2 regions of the Stenotrophomonas sp. 05N37 genome follow, and region 2 is predicted to be linked to the other one. Evidence: riboswitches for the same ligand, from Rfam matches in the RefSeq annotation. Region 2 holds a riboswitch; the other holds the start of a gene.
What was found. Region 2 has a riboswitch for thiamine pyrophosphate ahead of AC1DGC_RS06310 (TonB-dependent siderophore receptor). Riboswitches for the same ligand answer to the same signal wherever they lie in the genome.
Positions count from the first base shown of each region.

Region 1: it holds a riboswitch for thiamine pyrophosphate, as region 2 does, so the genes downstream of both, thiC (phosphomethylpyrimidine synthase ThiC) here and AC1DGC_RS06310 (TonB-dependent siderophore receptor) in region 2, are expected to answer to the same signal.

Region 1 is NZ_JBFTNG010000001.1:1,096,056-1,106,984, reverse strand. It holds gene AC1DGC_RS04830 (BCCT family transporter) at 547-2,115, opposite strand; TPP riboswitch at 2,361-2,462, shown strand; gene thiC (phosphomethylpyrimidine synthase ThiC) at 2,576-4,453, shown strand; gene AC1DGC_RS04820 (ion channel) at 4,558-5,235, shown strand; gene AC1DGC_RS04815 (winged helix-turn-helix domain-containing protein) at 5,487-7,796, shown strand; gene AC1DGC_RS04810 (helix-turn-helix transcriptional regulator) at 7,918-8,799, shown strand; gene AC1DGC_RS04805 (TonB-dependent receptor) at 8,868-10,929, shown strand, end outside.
Region 2 is NZ_JBFTNG010000001.1:1,463,288-1,474,216, reverse strand. It holds gene AC1DGC_RS06340 (electron transfer flavoprotein-ubiquinone oxidoreductase) at 216-1,892, shown strand; gene AC1DGC_RS06335 (c-type cytochrome) at 1,989-2,372, shown strand; gene AC1DGC_RS06330 (ATP-binding protein) at 2,389-5,982, opposite strand; gene AC1DGC_RS06325 (response regulator) at 6,061-6,699, shown strand; gene AC1DGC_RS06320 (glycine zipper 2TM domain-containing protein) at 6,917-7,291, shown strand; gene AC1DGC_RS06315 (phosphotransferase enzyme family protein) at 7,426-8,562, shown strand; TPP riboswitch at 8,602-8,697, shown strand; gene AC1DGC_RS06310 (TonB-dependent siderophore receptor) at 8,763-10,929, shown strand, end outside.

The sequences.
Region 1 (10,929 bases), 370 kb from region 2:
CAGTGCAACGTCAACCCCAGCCCACCGGCCGTCACCCATAAAGGTCGCGAAACGCCCACGCACCATCACCCCCCAACCCCGACAATCGCAACCCATCCCAGGTAGAGCCGAGCCACGCTCGGCTGCTCTCCCCAACCGCCCAGCCATGTCCCCAAGGCCGGGGTGCACGGGATCGCGAAACGCCCACGCACCATCACCCCCACCCCGACAATCGCGACCCCTCCCAGGTAGAGCCGAGCCACGCTCGGCTGCTCGCCCAACCGCCCATCCATGTGTCCGAGGGCAGGGTGCACGGGTTCACGAAACGCCCACCCACCATCACCCCCAACCCCGACAATCGCGACCCATCCCAGGTAGAGCCGAGCCACGCTCGGCTGCTCTCCCCAACCGCCCAGCCACGTGTCCGAGGGCAGGGTGCACGGGATCGCGAAACGCCCACGCAGCATCACCCTCAACCCCGACAATCGCGACCCATCCCAGGTAGAGCCGAGCCACGCTCGGCTGCTCTCCCGCCACGCCCCACGCACGGGCCTCACGGCCACACCACTAAGGTGCCCGCGCCGCCTCGTCGCGCGTTTCTTCCTGCGCGGCGATCTCGCGCTCGATCCACTCGTCCATCATCCGTCGCGCCCGCTGGGCGCGGCGGCGCTGCAGGGCGTACTCGGTATCGAGTACCCGGTACAGCGACCACATCACCAGCAGCATCAGCAGCGCAAACGGCAGCGCCGCGATCGTGATCATGCCCTGCAGCGCGGTCAGGCCGCCGGCCAGCAGCAACACCCCGGCGATCAGCGCGATCGCCACGCCCCACACCATGCGCCGTGCCAGCGGCGGATCGCCGGCTTCCTCGGTGGACATCGTCGCCAGCACCAGCACCGCCGAATCGGCCGAGGTCACGAAGAAGATCATCAGCAGCACCAGCGCGATCACCGACAGCACCGTCGGCATCGGCAGGCTGTCGAACATGGTGAACAGCACCGTCTCGTAGCCGTTGCCCAGCGCCTGGGCCAGGTCCACGTGCCCGAAGATCTGCGACCACAGCGCGGTCCCGCCAAACACCGAGAACCACAGGAAGCCCAGCACGCTCGGCGCGATCACCACGCCCAGCACGAACTCGCGGATGCTGCGCCCGCGCGAGACCCGCGCAATGAACGAGCCCACGAACGGCGCCCATGCGATCCACCACGCCCAGTAGAAGATCGTCCAGTCGGCCACCCACGTACTGCCGGAGAACGGCGACATGCGCAGGCTCATCGTCACCAGCGAATTGAGGTACGAGCCGATGGTGGTGGTGAACGTATCGAAGATGAAGCCGGTGGGCCCCAGCACCAGCACCAGGGCCAGCAGCAGCGCAGCCAGGCCGAGGTTGAAATTGGACAGCCACTTGATGCCACGGTTGACCCCGCTGGTGGTGGAAGCCATGTACAGCACGAAGGCGACCGCGATGATGGTCAGCTGCACCGGGATCGAATCGCGGATGCCGAACACCCGCTGCAGCCCCGCGGCGATCTGGATCGTGCCGAAGCCCAGCGTGGTGGCCACGCCGATGGCCGTTGCCACCACGGCCGCCACGTTGACCACCGTGCCGATCCAGCCACGGTGGTGGGCGCCGATCAGCGGCTGCAGCAGGTCGCTGATCAAGCCGCGGCCGTTGCGGTTGAACTGGAACCAGGCCATCGCCAGCCCGATCAGCGCATAGATCGCCCACGGATGCAGGCCCCAGTGGAAGAACGCGTAGCGCATCGAGGCACGGGCGGCCTCCATGCTCTGCGGCGCCAATCCTTCCGGCGGCTTGATGAAGTGCGAGATCGGTTCGGCGGCCCCCCAGAACACCAGGCCGATGCCCATGCCCGCGGCAAACAGCATCGACATCCAGCTCGCGTTGGAGAAGTCCGGCTCGGCATCCTCGCCGCCGATGCGCAGCGAACCCAGGCGGCCGAAGGCCAGGTACATCAGGAACGACAGGGTGATGAACACCACCAGCAGGTACAGCCAGCCGGTGCTGCGGATGATGTGGCCCAGGCCACTCTGCACCACGTCGTTGAAGGGGCCGGGCGCGAGGCCGGCGATCAGCACCAGGATGACGATCAGTGCGATGGAAATGCGAAACACCATGCGGGGAGTTTCTCCGTACGAATGAGGCGAGCCAATGCCTGCCGTCTCCAGCGCGACAACACCCGCTGGGGCGATTCAAGCCGGTCGATGCCGGGCGATGCGGAACTCCGCTGCGGACGGGAGAGGCCCTGCCGCGCCGCAGCATTCTAGGCCATGCACTGTCAGCGCATTGTTCACGTTCAAACCGGCGCCGCCGAGGCGCTCGTCGGGGATGCGCCAATCGCGTCGGCGTTGTGGTCTAATTCGCCCCGAAGCGGGGGTACCGCGGCCCAACGGCCACGGTTGAGATAGTCCCTTCGAACCTGATCCGGTTGACACCGGCGTAGGGATGCTTCGCAACAGGTGACGCATTGCGCCATCGGGCCCCCGTCCGACGGCGGCCCGTGATGCGTCCGCCGTGCGCCGCCGCTTCGTCCCTTCCGCCACGTCCCGTGCGGAAACCGATCCAGGACGAAGCCAGATGAACGCACCGCACCCCACCTTGCAGCAGCAAGCCCAGCAACTCTCCACGTCGGTCACCCGGCCGATCCCGGGGTCGCGCAAGATCCACGTGCCCGGATCGCGCAGCGACGTGCAGGTCCCCATGCGCGAGATCGTGCTGACCCGCACCCCGACGCTGTTCGGCGGCGAAGAGAACGCACCGGTCACCGTGTACGACACCTCCGGCCCGTACACCGACCCGCAGGCCGCCATCGACCTTGCCGCCGGGCTGCCGGCGTTGCGCGCAGGCTGGGTGGCCGAGCGCGGCGATACCGAGCCGCTGGCCCGCTTGAGCTCCGCGTTCGGGCGTTCGCGCGCGCTCGACGCGCGCCTGGATGCGGTGCGCTTCCCGTCGCGCACCCAGCCGCGTCGCGCGCTGGCCGGCGCCAACGTCACCCAGATGCACTACGCGCGCCGCGGCATCATCACCCCGGAGATGGAGTTCGTCGCCATCCGCGAGAACCAGCGGCTGGAGGCGGTCCGCGAGGCGGCGCTGCTGCGGCAGCATCCGGGCGAGGCGTTCGGCGCCTCGATCCCGGCGCTGATCACCCCGGCGTTCGTCCGCGACGAGATCGCCCGTGGTCGTGCCGTGCTGCCCAACAACATCAACCACCCCGAAAGCGAGCCGATGATCATCGGCCGCAACTTCCTCACCAAGATCAACGCCAACATCGGCAACAGCGCGGTGTCCTCGGGCATCGCCGAGGAGGTGGAAAAGCTGGTGTGGGCGATCCGCTGGGGCGGTGACACCGTGATGGACCTGTCCACCGGCAAGCACATCCATGAAACGCGCGAGTGGATCATCCGCAACTCGCCGGTCGCCATCGGCACGGTGCCGATCTACCAGGCGCTGGAGAAGGTGGATGGGCGTGCCGAAGACCTGAGCTGGCCGATCTTCCGCGACACCCTGATCGAGCAGGCCGAGCAGGGCGTGGACTACTTCACCATCCACGCCGGGGTGCTGCTGCGCTACGTCCCGCTCACCGCCCGACGGGTGACGGGCATCGTCTCGCGCGGGGGCTCGATCATGGCCAAGTGGTGCCTGGCCCACCACAAGGAGAATTTCCTCTACACGCACTTCGAGGATATCTGCGAGATCATGAAGGCCTACGACGTGACCTTCTCGCTGGGCGATGGCCTGCGCCCGGGCTGCATCGCCGACGCCAACGACGCAGCGCAGTTCGGCGAGCTGGAAACCCTCGGTGAATTGACCAAGGTGGCGTGGAGGCACGACGTGCAGACCATGATCGAGGGCCCCGGCCACGTGCCGATGCAGCTGATCAAGGAAAACATGGACAAGCAGCTGCGCGAGTGCGGTGAAGCGCCGTTCTACACGCTCGGCCCGCTCACCACCGACATCGCGCCTGGCTACGACCACATCACCAGCGCGATCGGCGCGGCGATGATCGGCTGGTACGGCACCGCGATGCTCTGCTATGTCACCCCGAAGGAACACCTGGGACTGCCCAACCGCCAGGACGTGCGCGACGGCATCATGGCCTACCGCATCGCCGCGCATGCCGCCGACCTGGCCAAGGGCCATCCGGGCGCGCAGGTGCGCGACAACGCGCTGAGCAAGGCGCGCTTCGAGTTCCGCTGGGAGGACCAGTTCCACCTCGGCCTGGATCCGGAGAAGGCCAAGGAGTTCCACGACGAGACCCTGCCCAAGGACGCGCACAAGCTGGCGCACTTCTGTTCGATGTGCGGCCCGCACTTCTGTTCGATGAAGATCTCCCAGGACGTGCGCGACTATGCCGCCGAGCATGGCCTGGGCGAACAGGACGCGCTGCAGGACGGAATGGCCGGCAAATCGGCGGAGTTCCGCGCGTTGGGCGCGGACGTGTACCGACAGGCGTGATGGCCCGTGCCGGGGCGGCGCGCTCGCCGTCCCGGCACGCTCATGCGACCACCGCGGGCAACGCGCTAAGCTCGGCGGCAACCGGGGCAGGGAAGGGATCTGGCATGGCCATCGCACGCACCACCAAATGGCTGGCCATCGCCCGCCGGCACCCGTCGGCCTGGCTGCTCGGTGTCCAGTTGCTGGGCGTGCTGCTGTACCCGGCGATGGACGAGGCCGGGGCCAGCCGCGCGGTGTTCGGCGCGTTCGGCATTGCCGTGCTCGGCCTGGCGTTGTGGGTGGTGCGGCGCAGCCCGCTGGGCATGTGGCTGGCGTTGCTGCTCGCGATTCCCTCGGTGGTGTTCTCCATCAGCGGCGCTCTGTTGGGCCGGCCCGCACTCACCACCACCGCGCAACTGCTGGAGTGCCTGCTGTACTTCTATACCGCCGGCAGCCTCACCGCCTACATGCTGCAGGACCACAAGGTCACCCGCGACGAGCTGTTTGCGGCCGGGGCGACATTCACCCTGCTCGCCTGGGCATTCGCGTTCGCCTTCTCGGTTTGCCAACAGTGGTACCCGGGCAGTTTCCTGGCCACCAGCGAAACCGAATTGCGGACCTGGATGGAGCTGCTTTATCTCAGCTTCAGCTTGCTGTCCGGGGTCGGTTTGAGCGATGTCGTGCCGGTGCATCCACAGGCCCGGGCACTGGTCATGCTGGAGCAGTTTGCAGGCGTGATGTACGTGGCTTTGGTGGTTTCCAGGCTGGTCGGATTGACCATGCTTCGGCGTGGACGAAACTGAATCGCAGATAAAAAAGTCGCGCCCGAAGGCGCGAATACTGAAGCGATTTATGTGAATTCGTCGGCGAGAGAGAGCCTGATGTTGTCCACGCGCACAGGCGCAGTTAACCGGCATAGGCTAGTATTCGCGCGCTTCAGTTTTTTTGCGGTTTGCGCTGATGGCATGTGCGGAATCTGGCGGTTCGTTCGATCGGTGTTCGGTTGCGATGGATGCTGCGTTCCTGTTGTTCTGCATTCACTCGTAGCACCGGAATGATCAGCCCCACTAGCGAGTCTCCCCCAGTCGATGTGATCAGGATCGGCGATTGCACCGTGACGTTGTCCTCCCGTGAGGTCAGCGTGCCGGGCGCGCGCCGTCCACGTCGGCTGACGCCCAAGGCATTGGGCGTGCTGAAGGCGTTGATGCGCTCGCCGGGGGCGGTGGTCACCCGCGATGAACTGTTCGCCGAGGTGTGGCCCGATACGCTGCCGACCAACGATGTGCTCACCCAGGCCGTCACCCAGTTGCGCAAGGCGTTCAGCAGTGACGATGTCACCGGCACGCCGTACATCGAGACCATCGCCAAGACCGGTTATCGCCTGCTCGTGCCCGTCACCGTGCAGGATGCCGTCGCGGCGCCCGCGCCGGACGCACTCGAAAGTTCCGCCGACGCGGTGCTTTCGAGTGCGCCGGGCGCGGACGATGGCGTCGCCTCGTCGCCGCGCAGTCGCTGGCGACGGATGCGGCGCTACGTGCTGCTCGCGCTGGGCATCGCCATGCTGATCGCGCTGTTGGTGATGACCGCGCTGCTCCTGCAACGGCCTGCGCCGGCCTCCGCCGGCAGCGGCGTGCTCGAGGATGGCAGCCGCGTGGTCGGCAGCCCGCAGCGGCCGTATCGACTGATCACCGCCACCGCCGGCTTCGAGACCTATCCCACGCTTTCCCCGGATGGCTCGCAGGTGGCCTACGAGGCCGACAGCAGCGCACGCCAGGGCAGCACGATCAAGGTGCAGACCTCCGGCAACGCCCCCGCGCGGCTGCTTGCCGATACGCCGGACGGCTACTCGGACCGCTTTCCGAACTGGTCGCCGAACGGGCGCGAGATCGCCTTTGCGCGCTTCGGTCCCGATGCCGGCTGCGAGGTGCTGATCGCCAGTGCCACCGGCGGCGCGGTGCGCCACGTCACCCGCTGCGACGGCACCGAACTGCTCAGCTTCGACTGGACCCCGGATGGCCGTGGGCTGGTGTTCGGCTCGCTGGCCGGCCGCTTCGCTCACCGTGGCATCCGCGTGCTGGATATCGCCAGCGGGCGCTGGACGCCACTGGACTACCAGGTCGCCGAGGACAGCTTCGACTACGCCCCGCGCTACTCGCCGGACGGACGCTGGATCGTGTTCGTGCGCAACCCGCAGATCGGCGACCTCTGGCGCCTGCCTGCCGCCGGCGGGGTGCCCGAGCAGCTCACCGACGATTCGGCCGAGATCCGTGGCTGGGCGTGGCGCAGCGACAGCCGCCACATCGTGTTCGGCCGGCGCGTGGACAGCGAATCGCGGTTGTACGAGCTGGACGTGGAGACCCGCACGCTGCGCGATGTCGGCATCGACGATGCGCAGTCGCCGGCAGTGGCGCGCAACAGCGAAATGCTCGCCTTCGTCCACCGCAAGGCCCAGTTCGGCCTGTTCCGCGTGCCGCTCACCGACGGCCGGCCGGGCCAGCCCGAGCGCCTGTTCGCCTCCAACGGCCGCGATGGCCAGCCCATGCTCGCGCCCGACGGCCGGCAACTGGTGTTCACCTCCGACCGCTCCGGCAACTACGGCCTGTGGTGGGCCGACCTGGGCCGCCCGGAATCGCTGCGCCCGGTCGAGGGATTGCGCCCGGAGACCCGGCAGGCCGCCGACTGGTCGCCGGACAGCACCCATCTGCTGGTGTCCGGCCGCGATGCGCAGGCCAATCCGATCATCTATGAAGTGTCCCCGCGCGACGAACAGGTGGTGGCGCTGCCGGTGCCGGTCGCGCAACCGCTGCAGGCGCTGTATGCCGCCGATGCCCAGCACCTGCTGGTGGTCGATCGCGACGAGCACGAGCGCATGCGGCTGTCCCTGTTCGACCGCCGCAGTACGCCGTGGAAACTGCTGGGCAGCATCGACGGGGTCTCGCAGGCGCGCTTCGATCCCTCCACCCGGCGCGTGCTGTTCACCCGGCTGTCGGCGGGCGGGCTGTGGTCGGCCGATGCGCAGCTCACTGCCGACAGCATCCAGCAGGTCAGCGATGACCGGCCATCGCGCTGGCGCTACCGCACCTGGACCGTGGCCCCCCATGGCAGCGTCGATTACCTGTCCAACCGCGCCGATTGCGCCACGCTGTTCTCGCGCATCACGGCCGGCGCGCCGGGTGTCGAGTACTGCCTGGACGGCGAGCGCCTGAGCGCCGGCAACGGCTTCAGTGCGCAGCGCGATGGCAGCGCCCTGTACGTGGCCCTGGCGGTCGCCGATGGCGCCGATATCGGCGTGATGACGCTGCCCGATGCGCCTGCCCCGGTGTTTTCCGCCATCTCCAACGCCTTGTTGCCAAAGGGAAAATAGTCTTCGTGATTCCTTCGTGTCGGCCTCGTGTCGAATTCGGATGAATCTCGTTGAACCTTCCTGACCGCGCCGGCCTGATTTGGCAAAACGTTTGCCCAGTAACGGCAAACACGGTGCAGTCATGCGTCAGCTCTCCCTGGCCGATCGCGGCCAATCGCTTTCCCTGGACAAGATCGTCGACGACGGCGCGCTGCCCACCTGTCTGGGCGTGGCCCGGCTCGGCAGCCTGCAGACCGCCGGCACCACCTTCACCGTGTGGATGCAGCTGCGTGGCAGCGCCTGGGTGGAATCCAAGGAAGGCCGCTTCCGCCTGCGCCAGCGCGAGTGGATCGCCTTCGAGAAGGAATCCCGGCCGATGATCCAGGCCGGTCGCGACGGGCTGTGCATCGGGCTGAGCCTGACCCCGGATGCGCTGCGCGCGCTGGGCCAGCTGGACGACTGCAGCCTGTACGCCGGCCGCGGCAGCATGAGCCGCAGCGAAGTCCGCGTGGCCCTGCGCCTGTGGCGCGACGCGCTGGCCAGCGGCCAGCCGGCCCAGTCCCTGCGCCCGGTGCTGCTGCACCTGGCCTCGCTGCAGCGCGTGCTGGCCACCGGCGTGCAGCGTTGCCCGGGCCGCTCGCGCGTGCGCAAGCGCCAGGTGTTCGGCCGCATGCAGCGTGCGCGCCTGTTCCTGGAGGGCAACAGTCACCGCGTGGTGCGCATCGGCGAACTGGCCGAGCTGACCAACTTCTCCAGTTGGTACCTGTCCAAGACCTTCCAGAGCCTGTACGAGGAAAGCCCGCAGTCGCTGTCGGCGCGCCTGCGCCTGGAGCGTGCGGCCGACCTGCTGCGTGATACCGACATGATGATCGGCGAAGTGGCGGCCGCGAGTGGATTTGACAACTGCTGCAGCTTCGCACGGGCGTTTCGCGCGCGTTACGGGCAGTCTGCGTCAGGCTTCCGCGAGAGCGTGGGAATGCTGTCGCCAAAGTCGGCAAAGTCTCCGGTGGCATCCCGCAAATAATTAACCGTAACGCAGTCGTAACTTTCCGAGGCGTTTTAACACGCTACTAACGTACCTCGGAGAGATAAATGAATTTTCGTACTCCCGCAGTGCGGCTGGGCCTTCTGCCCGCCGGCATTGCGCTGGCGCTGGCGCCGAGCTTTGCCTCGGCGCAGGAAGCTGCCTCCGGCACCACTGACCTCGACCGCATCTCGGTCACCGGCTCGCGCATCCGCGGCGCCAACATGGAGACGCAGCAGCCGATCCTGACGATGACCCGCGAAGCCCTGGAAAAGCAGGGTTTCTCGAACGTCGCTGACGTGCTGAACAACCTGACCTCGGCCGGCTCCCCGGCCATCTCGCGTTCGGATTCGCTGTCCTCCGGCGAAAACGTGGGCGGCTACTACGTCGACATCCGCAACCTGGGCGCGCAGCGCACCCTGGTGCTGATGAACGGCAAGCGCCTGGGCGCCACCACCGCCGGCTACCAGGATCTGAGCCAGATCCCGATGGCCGCCGTGGAGCGTATTGAAATCCTGAAGGACGGCGCGTCCTCGATCTACGGTTCCGACGCCATTGCCGGCGTGGTCAACGTGATCACCCGCAAGAAGTTCGATGGCGGCGAAGCCAGCGTCCGCGTTGGCCAGTACGGCAACGGCGACGGTGACGAGCAGCAGTACTCGATGCTGCTGGGCGCTTCCGGTGAGCGTGGCAGCCTGACCCTGGCCGCCGAATACTCCAAGCAGGATCCGGTGTGGGCCAAGGACCGCTGGTACAGCCGCGATGGCGGCCGTGGCCCGAACTCGGTGGCTGCCGATGGCAGCCCGATCACCCAGCGCGGTAGCTGGTGCAACCCGCTGGAAGTGGACTGCGCCGACTCCGAAGCCGCCGTGTGGAAGACGCTGAATGCCGGTGGCAACCCGAACAACCCGAATGACTACCATGTCCTGACGGAAGACGAGTACGCGAACTCCAACGAGCAGATGAGCCTGCTGACCGGTGTCGAGCGCAAGTCGCTGTACATCAACGGCACCTACGACTTCACCGACAGCATCAGCCTGAACACCGATGTGCTCTACAACGAGCGCAACACGTTCCAGCAGATCGCCGGCTACCCGTACCAGTCCGACGCATCCAACATCCAGACCCCGATGTCGGCCGCCAGCGCTTTCAACCCGACCAGCGTCAACGGTCTCGGCGGCAAGGACATCGAGTTCCGCCGCCGTCTGTGGGAAGTGCCGCGCACCACCGAAAGCCAGCTGAAGACCCTGCGCTTCGCGCCGACCGTCAGCGGCTTCTTCGAAGTGGCCGACAAGACCTTCGATTGGGACGTGGGTGCACTGTGGAACCGCAACGAGTCGATCAAGACCCAGCGCGGCGACATGAGCCTGATCGCGTCGCAGCAGGCCCTGGGCCCGTCCTTCATCAACGCCTCCGGCGTGGCACAGTGCGGCAGCGCCGCCAGCCCGATCCCGCTGGGTGACTGCCGTCCGTGGAACCCGCTGTTGCCGTACGGCGTTGCAGGCCAGGGTTCGCTGGCCGACCCGGAACTGCAGGAATTCCTGTTCCCGACCTTCACCACCCGTGGTGTCACCAAGACCACCAGCTTCACCGCCAACCTGTCCGGTTCCATCGTGACCCTGCCGGCGGGCGACCTCGGCTTTGCCGTGGGCGTGGAGCACCGCAAGGAAGAAGGCACCTATGTGCCGGACGCCTTCGCGCAGTCGGGCAAGTCCACCGGTCTGGGCCAGAAGTCCACCCAGGGTGAGTACGATCTGAACGAGGTCTATCTCGAACTGAACGTGCCGATCCTGGCCGACATGGCCTTCGCCAAGGAACTGACCCTGAATGTTGCCAGCCGTTACTCGGACTACAGCAACTTCGGTGGCACCACCAACAGCAAGTTCGGCCTGACCTGGCGTCCGATGGACGAGCTGCTGGTCCGCGGCACCTACGCCGAGGGCTTCCGCGCCCCGACCATTGCCGATCTGTACGGTGGCCTGAGCTCGAGCTTCGAGCGCTACACCGATCCGTGCGCCGTCGGCGTGTCGGGTAGCGTGGCCGGCAATGCCGCCTGCCTTGCCGGTGGTGCACCGGCCAACTACGTGCAGCTGGGCCAGGGCAACGTGCCCTGCAAGACCACGCCGTGCC
Region 2 (10,929 bases):
GCTCGGGTCACGGGCGCATTGGATTGCTGCGTCGCACCATCGCCGCGCGTGAAGCATGCACTCACGTGACGTCAACGTCGGCGATCTAGGCGGAAACGCCGCGTCCGGCTACCCTGCATACCTGATCCAGTAGTTGCGCCGTCTGCCGCGCGCGCGATTCCCAGGCAACCGCCATCGGCTTGACCGACGGCACTACCCAAGAGTTACGCATCCCCATGAGCGAAGAGACCCCCGCCCTGCCCCCGCGTGAAGCCATGGAGTTCGACGTGGTGATCGTCGGTGCCGGCCCCGCCGGCCTGGCAACCGCCATCCGTCTGCGCCAGCGCGCGATCGAGGCCGGCCGCGAGCTGTCCGTGTGCATCCTGGAGAAGGGCTCCGAACCCGGCGCGCACATCCTGTCCGGCGCGATCATGGACCCGCGCGCGCTGACCGAGCTGTTCCCGGACTGGGCCGAACGCGGCGCACCGCTGAAGCAGAAGGTCACCCGCGACGAGTTCCTGTTCCTCAGCGAGACCGGCGCGCGCGGCACCCCGCATGCGCTGCTGCCGGAGTGCTTCCACAACGACGGCAACTACATCGTTAGCCTCGGCGAGGTCACCCGCTGGCTGGCCCAGCAGGCCGAGGCGCTGGAAGTCTCGATCTTCCCCGGCTTCCCCGCCGCCGAAGTCCTGTACAGCGCCGACGGCGCGGTGATGGGCGTGGCTACCGGCGACATGGGCATCGAGAAGAATGGCCAGCCCGGCCCGAATTTCGAACGCGGCATGGAACTGCATGCCAAGTACACGATCTTCGCCGAAGGCTCGCGCGGCCACCTCGGCCGCCAGTTGATCGCGCGCTACCAGCTCGATGCCGGCAAGGACCCGCAGGCCTACGGCATCGGCATCAAGGAGCTGTGGCAGATCGACCCGGCCAAGCACGAGCCCGGCCTGGTGGTGCATGCCGCCGGCTGGCCGCTGGACAACGCCACCTACGGCGGCGCGTTCCTGTACCACGCCGACGGCGGCAAGGTGTCGATCGGCTATGTGGTCGGCCTGGATTACAAGAACCCGTGGCTGAGCCCGTTCGAGGAGTTCCAGCGCTTCAAGACCCATCCGTCCATCCGCAAGCACCTGGAAGGCGGCAAGCGCATCGGCTACGGCGCCCGCGCGATCACCGCCGGCGGCCTGATGTCGCTGCCCAAGACCGTGTTCCCCGGTGGCGCGCTGGTCGGCTGCGAAGCCGGCTTCCTCAACGTCAGCCGCATCAAGGGCAGCCACGCGGCGATCAAGACCGGCATGCTGGCCGCCGATGCCGCGTTCGATGCGCTCGCCGCCGATCGTCAGCACGACGAGCTGAGCGCCTACCCGGCCGCGTTCGAGGCGAGCTGGCTGCATGACGAACTCAAGCAGTCCCGGAATTTCAAGCAGTGGTTCAAGAAGGGCCAGACCGTGGCCACGCTGATGACCGGCATCGAGCAGTGGCTGCTGCCCAAGCTGGGCATCCGCAACCCGCCGTGGACCCTGCGCCACAGCACGCCGGACCATGCCTGCCTGGAGCCGGCGGACAAGCACGCCAGGATCGTCTATCCCAAGCCCGATGGCGTGCTCACCTTCGACCGGCTCAGCTCGGTGTTCCTGAGCAGCACCAACCACGCCGAGGACCAGCCCAGCCACCTCACGCTCAAGGATGCCAGCGTGCCGGTGCGGATCAACCTGGCCGAATACGCCGGCCCGGAAGCGCGCTACTGCCCGGCCGGGGTCTACGAATTCGTCGGTGCCCAGGGCAGCGAGCAGCTGCAGATCAACGCGCAGAACTGCGTGCACTGCAAGACCTGCGACATCAAGGATCCCACCCAGAACATCGTCTGGGTAACCCCGCAGGGCGGTGGCGGCCCCAACTACACGGGCATGTGAAACACGCGCCTGCGGCCGATGGTCGCAGGCCGATCCCGGCGGCAGTCGGCGCGGCTGGCTATCATCTGCGCCTGTACCGCCGCTACCGGAATGCCCATGTCGTTGCGCCTGATTTGCCTGGTGTCGGCCTGCCTCTGGCTGGCGGCGTGCGCACGTACGCCGCAGACGCCGGCGCAACGGCACGAGCAGCAACTGCAGCGCGCGTTCGCGATCTGTGCCGGTTGCCACACACGCCACGCCGGTGGCGTGCACCGCTTCGGCCCGAACCTGCACGGCGTGATCGGGCGCCGCGCCGGCAGCCTCGCCGACTACCCGTATTCGCCGGCGATGCGCCAGGCGCAGATCACCTGGGATGCACAGACGCTGGACGCCTTCCTGCGCTCGCCCGACAGCGTGGTGCCCGGCTCGCGCATGCGCAATGCCACGGCCGATCCGGAACGGCGGCGGCAGGTGATCGAGTACCTGCAGCAGTCGCGCTGAGCCGCGGCCCGCCTGCTCAGCCGGCCTGCAACGATGCCAGGTAGGCGCGCAGCGCCTGCTCGAAGCCCTCGATGGCGTCGCGGCACGCAGGCACGCCCTCGCGTTCGACCTGCTCCATCAACGTGCGTGCCTGCACGGCCAGCGTGCCGGCCCCGAGCGCGCCCAGCCCCCCTGCCATGCGGTGCAGCGCCTCCGCCGCGGCATGGCTGTCGTCGGCGTCCAGGGCGCTCCGGCTGTGGCGCAGGTCGTCCTCGGTGGCACTGCGCATGCTGTCGATCATGACGTTGGCGACATGCTCGGACCCGAAGCGTTGCACGATCGCGCTGCGGCTTGGCGCCCCGGCCGCAGGCGTGGCGACGGCGGCATCGGCCGCGTGGCGCGGGTCGTGCGCTGCCGCGTCGGCATCCAACCAGCGCAGCAGCGCCTGGCGCAACGTGGCCAGCGCCACCGGTTTGGCCAGCAGGTCATCCATGCCGGCCTCGCGGCAGCGCTGCAGGTCTTCGGCCAGCGCACTGGCCGACAGCGCGATCACCGGCATGCGCGGCCGCCCCTGCGCGCGCTCGTCCTCGCGCATGCGCTTGGTCATCGCGTAGCCATCGAGCACCGGCATGCGGCAATCGGTGATGACCAGGTCGTACGTTCCCTGCTTGAGTAGTTCCAACGCCTCCTGGCCATCGGCGGCCAGCGCGTAGGACAGTCCCAACTGCTGCAGCCGCCAGCGCATCAGCGCCTGGTTGGTGGGATGGTCTTCCACCACCAGCACGCGACGTCGCTGCAGTGCCTCCGGCAACGTCGGCACGCCATCGCCGCCGGTCAGCGCCGCCTCCCCGGGCTCCATCGCCGGCACCACCGGCAACACCAGCCGCACCACCACCTCGGTGCCTTCGCCGGGGACGCTGTGCAGGTCCAGGGCACCGCCCATCAGCGCCACCAGGCGCTGGCAGATGCTCAAGCCCAGGCCGGTGCCGCCGTACTGGCGCGAGGTGGCCACATCGGCCTGGGCGAACGGCATGAACAGGCGCTCGCGTTGTTCCGGGGAAATGCCGATGCCGGTGTCGGCCACGCTCAGGCGCAGCCGTTGCGCGCCCTCGTCGTCCTGTTCCAGCGCCAGCGCGATGGAGACCCTGCCGTGCGCGGTGAACTTGATTGCATTGCTGAGCAGGTTGAACACGATCTGGCGCAGGCGCAGGCCGTCACCCAGGTGCCACGGCGCCACGTCCGCGTCGACCTGCAACTGCAGCTGCAGGCCCTTGGCGGCCGCCTGCGGCGCCAGCAGCTGCTGTACGTTGTCGAGCAGGCTGCGCAGCGCCAGTGGCTGCAGTTCCAGCTGCAGCGCGCCGGCGTCGATGCGCGAGTAGTCCAGGATGTCATCGAGGATGTGCCGCAGCATCTGCGCGGAATCTTCGATCACCGCGATGATGCGCCGCTGCTCGTCGTCCAGCGGCGTATGCGCCAGCACCTCGACCATGCCCAGCACGCCACTCATGGGCGTGCGGATCTCATGGCTCATCGTGGCCAGGAACGCGGACTTGGCCTGCGCGGCCTGCTCGGCGGCGGCCTTGGCCGCGACCAGGGCGTCCGCCTGGGCACGCGCTTCGGTGACATCCACCCAGTAGCCGCTCCACAGCATCTGGCCCTCCTCGGCCGCATAGGGCGTGGCGCGCGACCGCACCCAGCGCGTGCTGCCGTGCGGACGGGTGCGGAACTCCATGTCGAGCACGTCGAAGTCGCGTGCGGCCTGGTCCAGTGCCGCGCGCACGCGCGCGCGGTCCTGGGCCTCGACCCGCTCCATGACCTGCCCCCCATCGGCCATCGCCTCGGCCGCGCTGAGGCCGAACAGCGCCTCCATGTCGCCGGCGATGTAGGGGAAGGAGAACTGCCCGCTGGCATCGCGGCGCGCCTGGTAGACCGTGGCCGGCAGGTTGTCGGTGACCTCGGCGAGGCGCTGCTCCAACCGTCGTCGCATCGACACTTCATTGCGCAGCCGCCAATAGCCCCAGCCGTGCACCAGGAAGGCGGTCAGCAGCACCAGCGCCAGCGGCACGGCCCACCGCGCGATCGAGCGCCAGTCCAGCCCGCTGCGGTATTCGGCGGAGAGCCAGTCGCCGCGGATGGCTTCGTGCTCGCGCGTGCCGAGATTGACCAGCACGCGGTCGAAGGTGGTCGCCAGCGGGGCGTACTCGCGCTTGACGGCCAGCGACAGCCGATCGTTGAGGCCGGCGGGCGCGGTCACGTGCAACTGCGTGGGGTAGGACTCGCGCACGATGCGATCGGCCGTGGCCAGGTTGCCGACGTAGGCGTCGGCATCGCCGCGCGCGAGCCGTGCCAGCGCCTGCTCGCCGCTGCGCGCCGGCACGATGCGTGCGTTGGGCGCGTGCTGCAGGATGAAACCGCGCAGGCGATCGGGATCGGAGACCAGGATGCTGTGCCCGTTGAGGTCGGCCAGGCTCAGTACCGGCGGGCTCTGGCTGCCGACCACGATCACGTTGGGAACGGTGATGAAGGGTTGGCTGAACACCCAGCCCGGCCCCAGGTACGTGGAGTCGTTGGGGATGCCCATGATCGCGTCGACCTCGCCCTTGCGCAGCTGCTCGCGCACCTCGAACCAGTCGTGTGCGGGCACCCGTGTCAGGTGCGCCCCAGCCAGGCTCAACTGGCGCAGGTAGTCGCCGGCCACGCCGCTGGGCTGGCCATCGGCGTCGATGAACGCCAGCGGGGCGGCCTGCGGCGCGAAGCCGAGGCGAAGCGGTTGCGCGAGCACGCGCTTTTCCGCGTTGCCCAGGATCAGCTGCGACCTGCGCGACCACTGCAACGGCTGCAGCCAGCGATCGGCGATCGCCTCACGCTCGGCGCTGGTGAGCCGGGCCAGTGCGCCGTCCAGGGCCTCGGCCAGCGGCTGGCTCGCGTTGGTCACGCCGAAGTGCAGGCGCTCCTGCGGCAGGTCGCTGGGCCGCAGCAGGGAGACCCGCTGCAGCGCCTTGGCGCCGATCAACGTACTGGCCACGTAGGCATTGCCGATATACACATCGGCCTCGTCGCGGCCGACCATGCCCAGCGCTGCCAGGGTATCGGCGGCGTTGATCCGCACCGCCCGCGGAAACCGCGCGCGCACCTGGTCGCTGGTGACGAACTCCCCCTCGGTCACCACGCGCAGGCCCTGCAGGTCCGGGTCGGTCGAGGTGCGGGTGTCGTCCGGGCGCCCGACCACCGCCAACGGTGCCTCGATGTAGGGCTGGGTGTAGACCATGCAGCGGGTACGGTCGGCGGTCAGGGTGACGTTCATCACCACGTCCACCTCGCCCCGGCAGGCCGCGTCGAGCACGGCGGTCCAGCTGGGGTAGGTGCGGACCTCCACGCGCAGCCCCAACCGCGTCGCCAGCAGGCTCAGGTAGTCGTAGCCCAGGCCTTGGGGACGGCCGTTCTGGATGGATTCAAAGGGCGGCCAACCGCTGTCGTAAATGCCCAGGATGATGGTAGGGTGCCGTCCAAGCCATTCACTTTGGCGGGGCGAAAGCGACGCGGTGGTCGCGGGCACATCGGCGCCCATCGCCCACATCGGCATGAATGCAAGGATCAGCAGAACCAGCCAGCGGACAACCGGGGTACGCATGCGGTCTGATCTCCGTAGAATGATGTTTCCACCACGGCACGACCCATGCGGCGTCCGCCTCGGCGACCATACTAATCCATGACCTTGCGCATCATCATCGCCGACGATCATCCGGTGGTCCGTATCGGCACCAAGGCCGTGATCGAATCCAGCGGGGTCGGCACGGTGGTGGCCGAAGCCAGCAGCGCCGACGAACTGTTCGCCGCGCTCGCCCAGCACCCGTGCGACGTACTGGTGACCGACTACTCGATGCCCGGCAGCCAGCAGGCCGACGGGTTCACCATGATCGGCATGATCCGGCGGCGTTTCCCGGACCTGCCGGTCCTGATGCTGAGCGTCTCCAACAACCTGGCGATCCTGCGCATGGTGGTCTCCACCGGCGTGCTGGGCCTGGTCGACAAGACCTCCTCGATGGAAGAGCTGCCCCTGGCCATCCAGACCGTGCAGCACGGCGTGCCGTATATGAGCCGCACCCTGAAGGAACGCATCAATGCCATTGGCACCCACAACGTGGGTGACGTGGGCACCAAGCCGCTGTCACCGCGCGAAGTGGAAGTGCTGCGCCTGCTCGGCAGTGGGCAGACGGTGAAGGAGATCGCCCTGCAGCTGCACAAGAGCGTGAGCACGATCAGCCGCCAGAAGGGCGATGCGATGCTGAAGCTTGGGCTGAAGGGCGATGCCGAGTTGTTCGACTACCTGCGCGACGGCGAAATCTGACGCCCGTCAGCGCATGTACCGGCGCCGGATTCATGCGCAGGTCAGGCTTTTTTCAGCGCCGCTTCATGCGTCCTGCCGCTAGATGAATACGCACGCTGAGCGGTCCACCGGGGTAATGTTCCGGCAATGTCCGGCCCCCAGCGTGGTAGCCAAGGCCGGTGGGCAGGCAGTCGCCACACCTCCCGACCGTGGCAAGCACCTGACAGGAGAACCGAACATGCTCAACATTTCCGCACTCAGCCTTCGTGGACTGGCCATGGCCCTGGCCCTGACCGCCGGCCTGGCCACCATCAGCGACGCCAGCGCCATGTCCCGCAAGGACAAGCGCACCGTGGTGGGCGCGGTGGTGGGCGGCGTGGCCGGCCACCTGATTTCCAACGGCGACCCGACCGCCACCGTGGGCGGTGCCGTCGCCGGCGGCGCGATCGGCAACCTGACCACCCGCGATCGCCATGACAACCGGTATGACCGTCGCTACGACAACCGTCGTTACGATGACCGCCGCCATGACCGTCGCTATGGCTACGACCGCGACCGTCGCCATGACCGCGGCCACCGCGACTGGGATCGCCGACACGGCCGCGGCTGGTAATACCGCCAGCGGTGCCGATGCAGCCGTAGCAGCAGCGGGCGGGTCGATGATCCGCCCGTTCTGCGTTCCGGGCCCCGGCGGTATCGCGCTACCCTAGGCGCCCGGCAGCAGCACCGCCCCCGTCGCACGTCCCGATGAACAACGCTCCCCACCTCGTCCAGGGCCTCAACAACGATGCCGTGGACGCCGACTGGCCGGCGCTCGACGAGGCCGAGATCGGTTGGCTGGCCGGGCAGTACCCGCAGTGGCACGGCCAGGCGCGCCTGCGCTGGCACAGCCCGCGACCGCTGTCGGCGGCCGCCCTGGTGGACACCGGCGCGGGGCAGGTGTTCGTCAAGCGCCACCACGGCAGCGTGCGCAGCGCGGCGACGCTGGCCGAGGAACACCGCTTCATCGCCCACCTCGGTGCAGCGGGCCTGCCGGTGGTGCAGGTGCTGCGCGCGGCCGACGGCAGCACCGCGCTGGCGCACGACGGCTGGACCTACGAAGTGCATACCCTGGGCCGGGGCGAGGACGTGTACCGCGATGCGCCGTCGTGGACGCCGTTGACCGCGATCGCCCAGGCCCACGAGGCCGGCCGCATGCTCGCACGCCTGCACCAGGCGGCCGCCGATTATCACGCGCCCCAACGCGACACCCACCTTCTCGTCGCGCGCGACGACCTGATACGTGCCCGCGACCCGCTGGCCATGATCGCCCACGACCTCGACCAGCGTCCCGGCCTGGCAGCGTATCTCGGCCGGCGCGATTGGCGCGCGGACCTGCAGCGCGCGGTGCTGCCCTGGCATGCCGGCCTGGCCGGCCACCTGCAGGCCGAACCGCGCCTGTGGGCGCACAACGACTGGCACGTCTCCAACCTGCTGTGGCGCGCCGACGGCGAGACGATGGCCGTGGCGAGCGTGCTCGACTTCGGGCTGGCCTCGCCCACCAGTGCCCTGTTCGACCTGGCCACCGCGATCGAGCGCAATGCCATTGCCTGGCTGGAGATCGACCGGCCGGCCCCGGCCGCGCGGCCGGGGATCGCGCTGGCCCTGCTGGCCGGCTATCGCGAGGTGCTGCCCCTGTCGGCCGCGCGCGTGCACCTGCTGGCCGACCTGCTGCCGATCGTGCACCTGGATTTTGCCCTGTCCGAAGTGGAGTACTTCGAGGGCGTCACCGGGTCGCCGGCCAACGCGGACGTGGCCTACCACACCTTCCTGCTCGGCCATGCGGCCTGGTTCCAGGGCCACGACGGGCAGGCCCTTCTCGCGGCGCTGCACGCGGCCGCCTGAACGCCGGCGGGCAGCGCCGCGGCGTTTGTGGTGAAATAGCCCTTGAAGCGGGGGTGCCTGGCGAAGCCAGGCTGAGAGAGTCCCTTGGAACCTGATCCGGTTGATACCGGCGTAGGGAGCTTTGTGCAGTGGGCGCAACGACCGGATGGGTCGGTGCGTGCGCGCCGTCGCTTCGTCTCTTCTGGCTGATGACGAATCGAATGAACCGCTGCTACCGCCCTGCCCTGCTGACCGTCGCCCTGTGTGCCGCCCTGCCGCTGCACGCCCGCGATGCCGCCCCCGACGCCGCCGAACGCTCCCCGACCGACCTTGCCGCCGTGCGCGTGCAGGCCCGGCAACCGGTGGCCGATACCGTCCAGACCAGCAGCTTCGGCAGCGGCGACTGGAAGGACACGCCGGCGTCGCTGACGGTGCTGGACCGCATGCTGCTGGACAGCCGCCAGGTGCGCACGCTGTCCGAACTGGCCAGCAACGATGCTTCGCTGGGCGACAGCTACGCGCCGGTGGGCTACTACCAGAACATCGCGATCCGCGGCTTCCCGCTGGATACCGGCACCGGCTACCGCTTCAACGGCCTGAGCACCACCGGCGAGCAGCGCCTGGCGTTGGAGAACATCCAGCAGGTGGAGATTCTCAAGGGCGAGGCCGGCCTTGCCGCCGGCGTGATGGCGCCCGGCGGCATCATCAACTACGTGGGCAAGCGTCCGGCCGAGGTGCGCACGGTCACCCTGGGCACCGACTCGGAAGGCTCGCGCTATGCGGCGCTGGATGCCGGGCATTGGCTGACCCCGCGCGTCGGCGTGCGCGTGAATGCGGCCTGGGATGGCAGCGAATCGTATATCGAGCACGCCGAGGGCCGTCGCAATTTCTACTCGCTGGCCACCGACTGGCTGATCAGCGACCGCAGCAAGCTCGAGGTGGATGCCAACTACCAGACCAGCGCGCAGCGCTCGGCCTCCGGCTACCAGCTGCTCGGCGCCCGCACCTTGCCGCGCGGCGTGGACCGCGAGCACATGCTGGGCTACCAGCCCTGGCAGCGGCCGGTAGGCATCGACAGCACCAACATCACCGCACTGCATACCTACCAGTTCAATGCGCAGTGGCAGTCGCGGGTGTCGGCCGGCTACAGCCGGTCGGTGATCGATGACAGCGTGGCCTTCGCCTATGGCTGCTACTACGCCGCGCAGTGCGCCGATGGCAGCGTGCCGGGCAACTACTTCGCGCCCGATGGCGACTACGACGTCTACGACTACCGCAGCCCCGACGACACCCGTCGCAACCTGGAAGCACGCGCCGAACTGCGCGGGCGCATCGACACCGGGCGCGTGGGCCACGACCTCAGCATCGGCGCCGATCGTTTCGAGCGCACCATCGACAAGCGCCGCAACGTCAACGAGTACGTCGGCACCGCCAACATCGGCGATGCGCAGATGCCGGTGTTCGCGCCGTCGCCGCTGCAGCCGGGCCCGTCGGTGCGGCGCCTGGACAGCGCACAGACCGCGCTGTTCGCCATGGACCGCATGCAGTTCGGCGAGGACTGGCAATGGCTGGCCGGTGGCCGCTTCGTGCGCCTGGACGAGCGCGCCTTCGACAAGCGCGGCGCGCCGGAACGCCGCAGCCGGCTGTCGCGCTTCCTGCCGCAGACCGCGCTGATCTGGAACGCCACCGACGAAGTGAATGTGTACGCCAGCTACGTGCGCGGCATTTCGCTCGGCCAGGAAGCCCCGTTCTGGACCTCCAACGACGGCGCGTTCCTGGCCCCGGTGCTGTCGCGCCAGACCGAAGTGGGCGTCAAGTACGCCGCGGCCGACGCACTCACCCTGGGCGCGGCCGTGTTCCGCACCTCGCAGCCGTTCCAGTACGCCAGGCCCGACGCCAGCGACGCCGGCTATACCTTCGTCGCCGAAGGCCAGCAGACCCACACCGGCCTGGAGCTGACCGCCAATGGCCGGCTCGCCGAGGGCCTGGTGCTCACTGCCAGCGTCAGCGCGCTGCAGGCGCGCGCGCGCAGCACCGGCACCGCGCTGTATGAGGGCCACCAGCTGGTCAACGTACCCAAGCTGCGCGCCAGCGTGCATGCCGACTACGCGCTGCCCTTCGCCTCCGGTCTGGCGATCACCGGCGGCTGGCGCTACGCGTCTGCGAACGCGGCCACGGTGGACGGCAGCGTGCGCGCGCCGGCCTACCACGTGGTCGACCTCGGCCTGCGCTTCAAGCACGCGCTGGGCGAGCATCCGGTCACCTGGAACCTGTCGGTGGACAACGTGTTCGACCGCTTCTACTGGCGGGATACCGGCAGCAGCGCCGGTGACTATTACCTGTTCGCCGGTGCGCCGCGCCAGGCACGGCTGTCGGTCACGTTCGGGC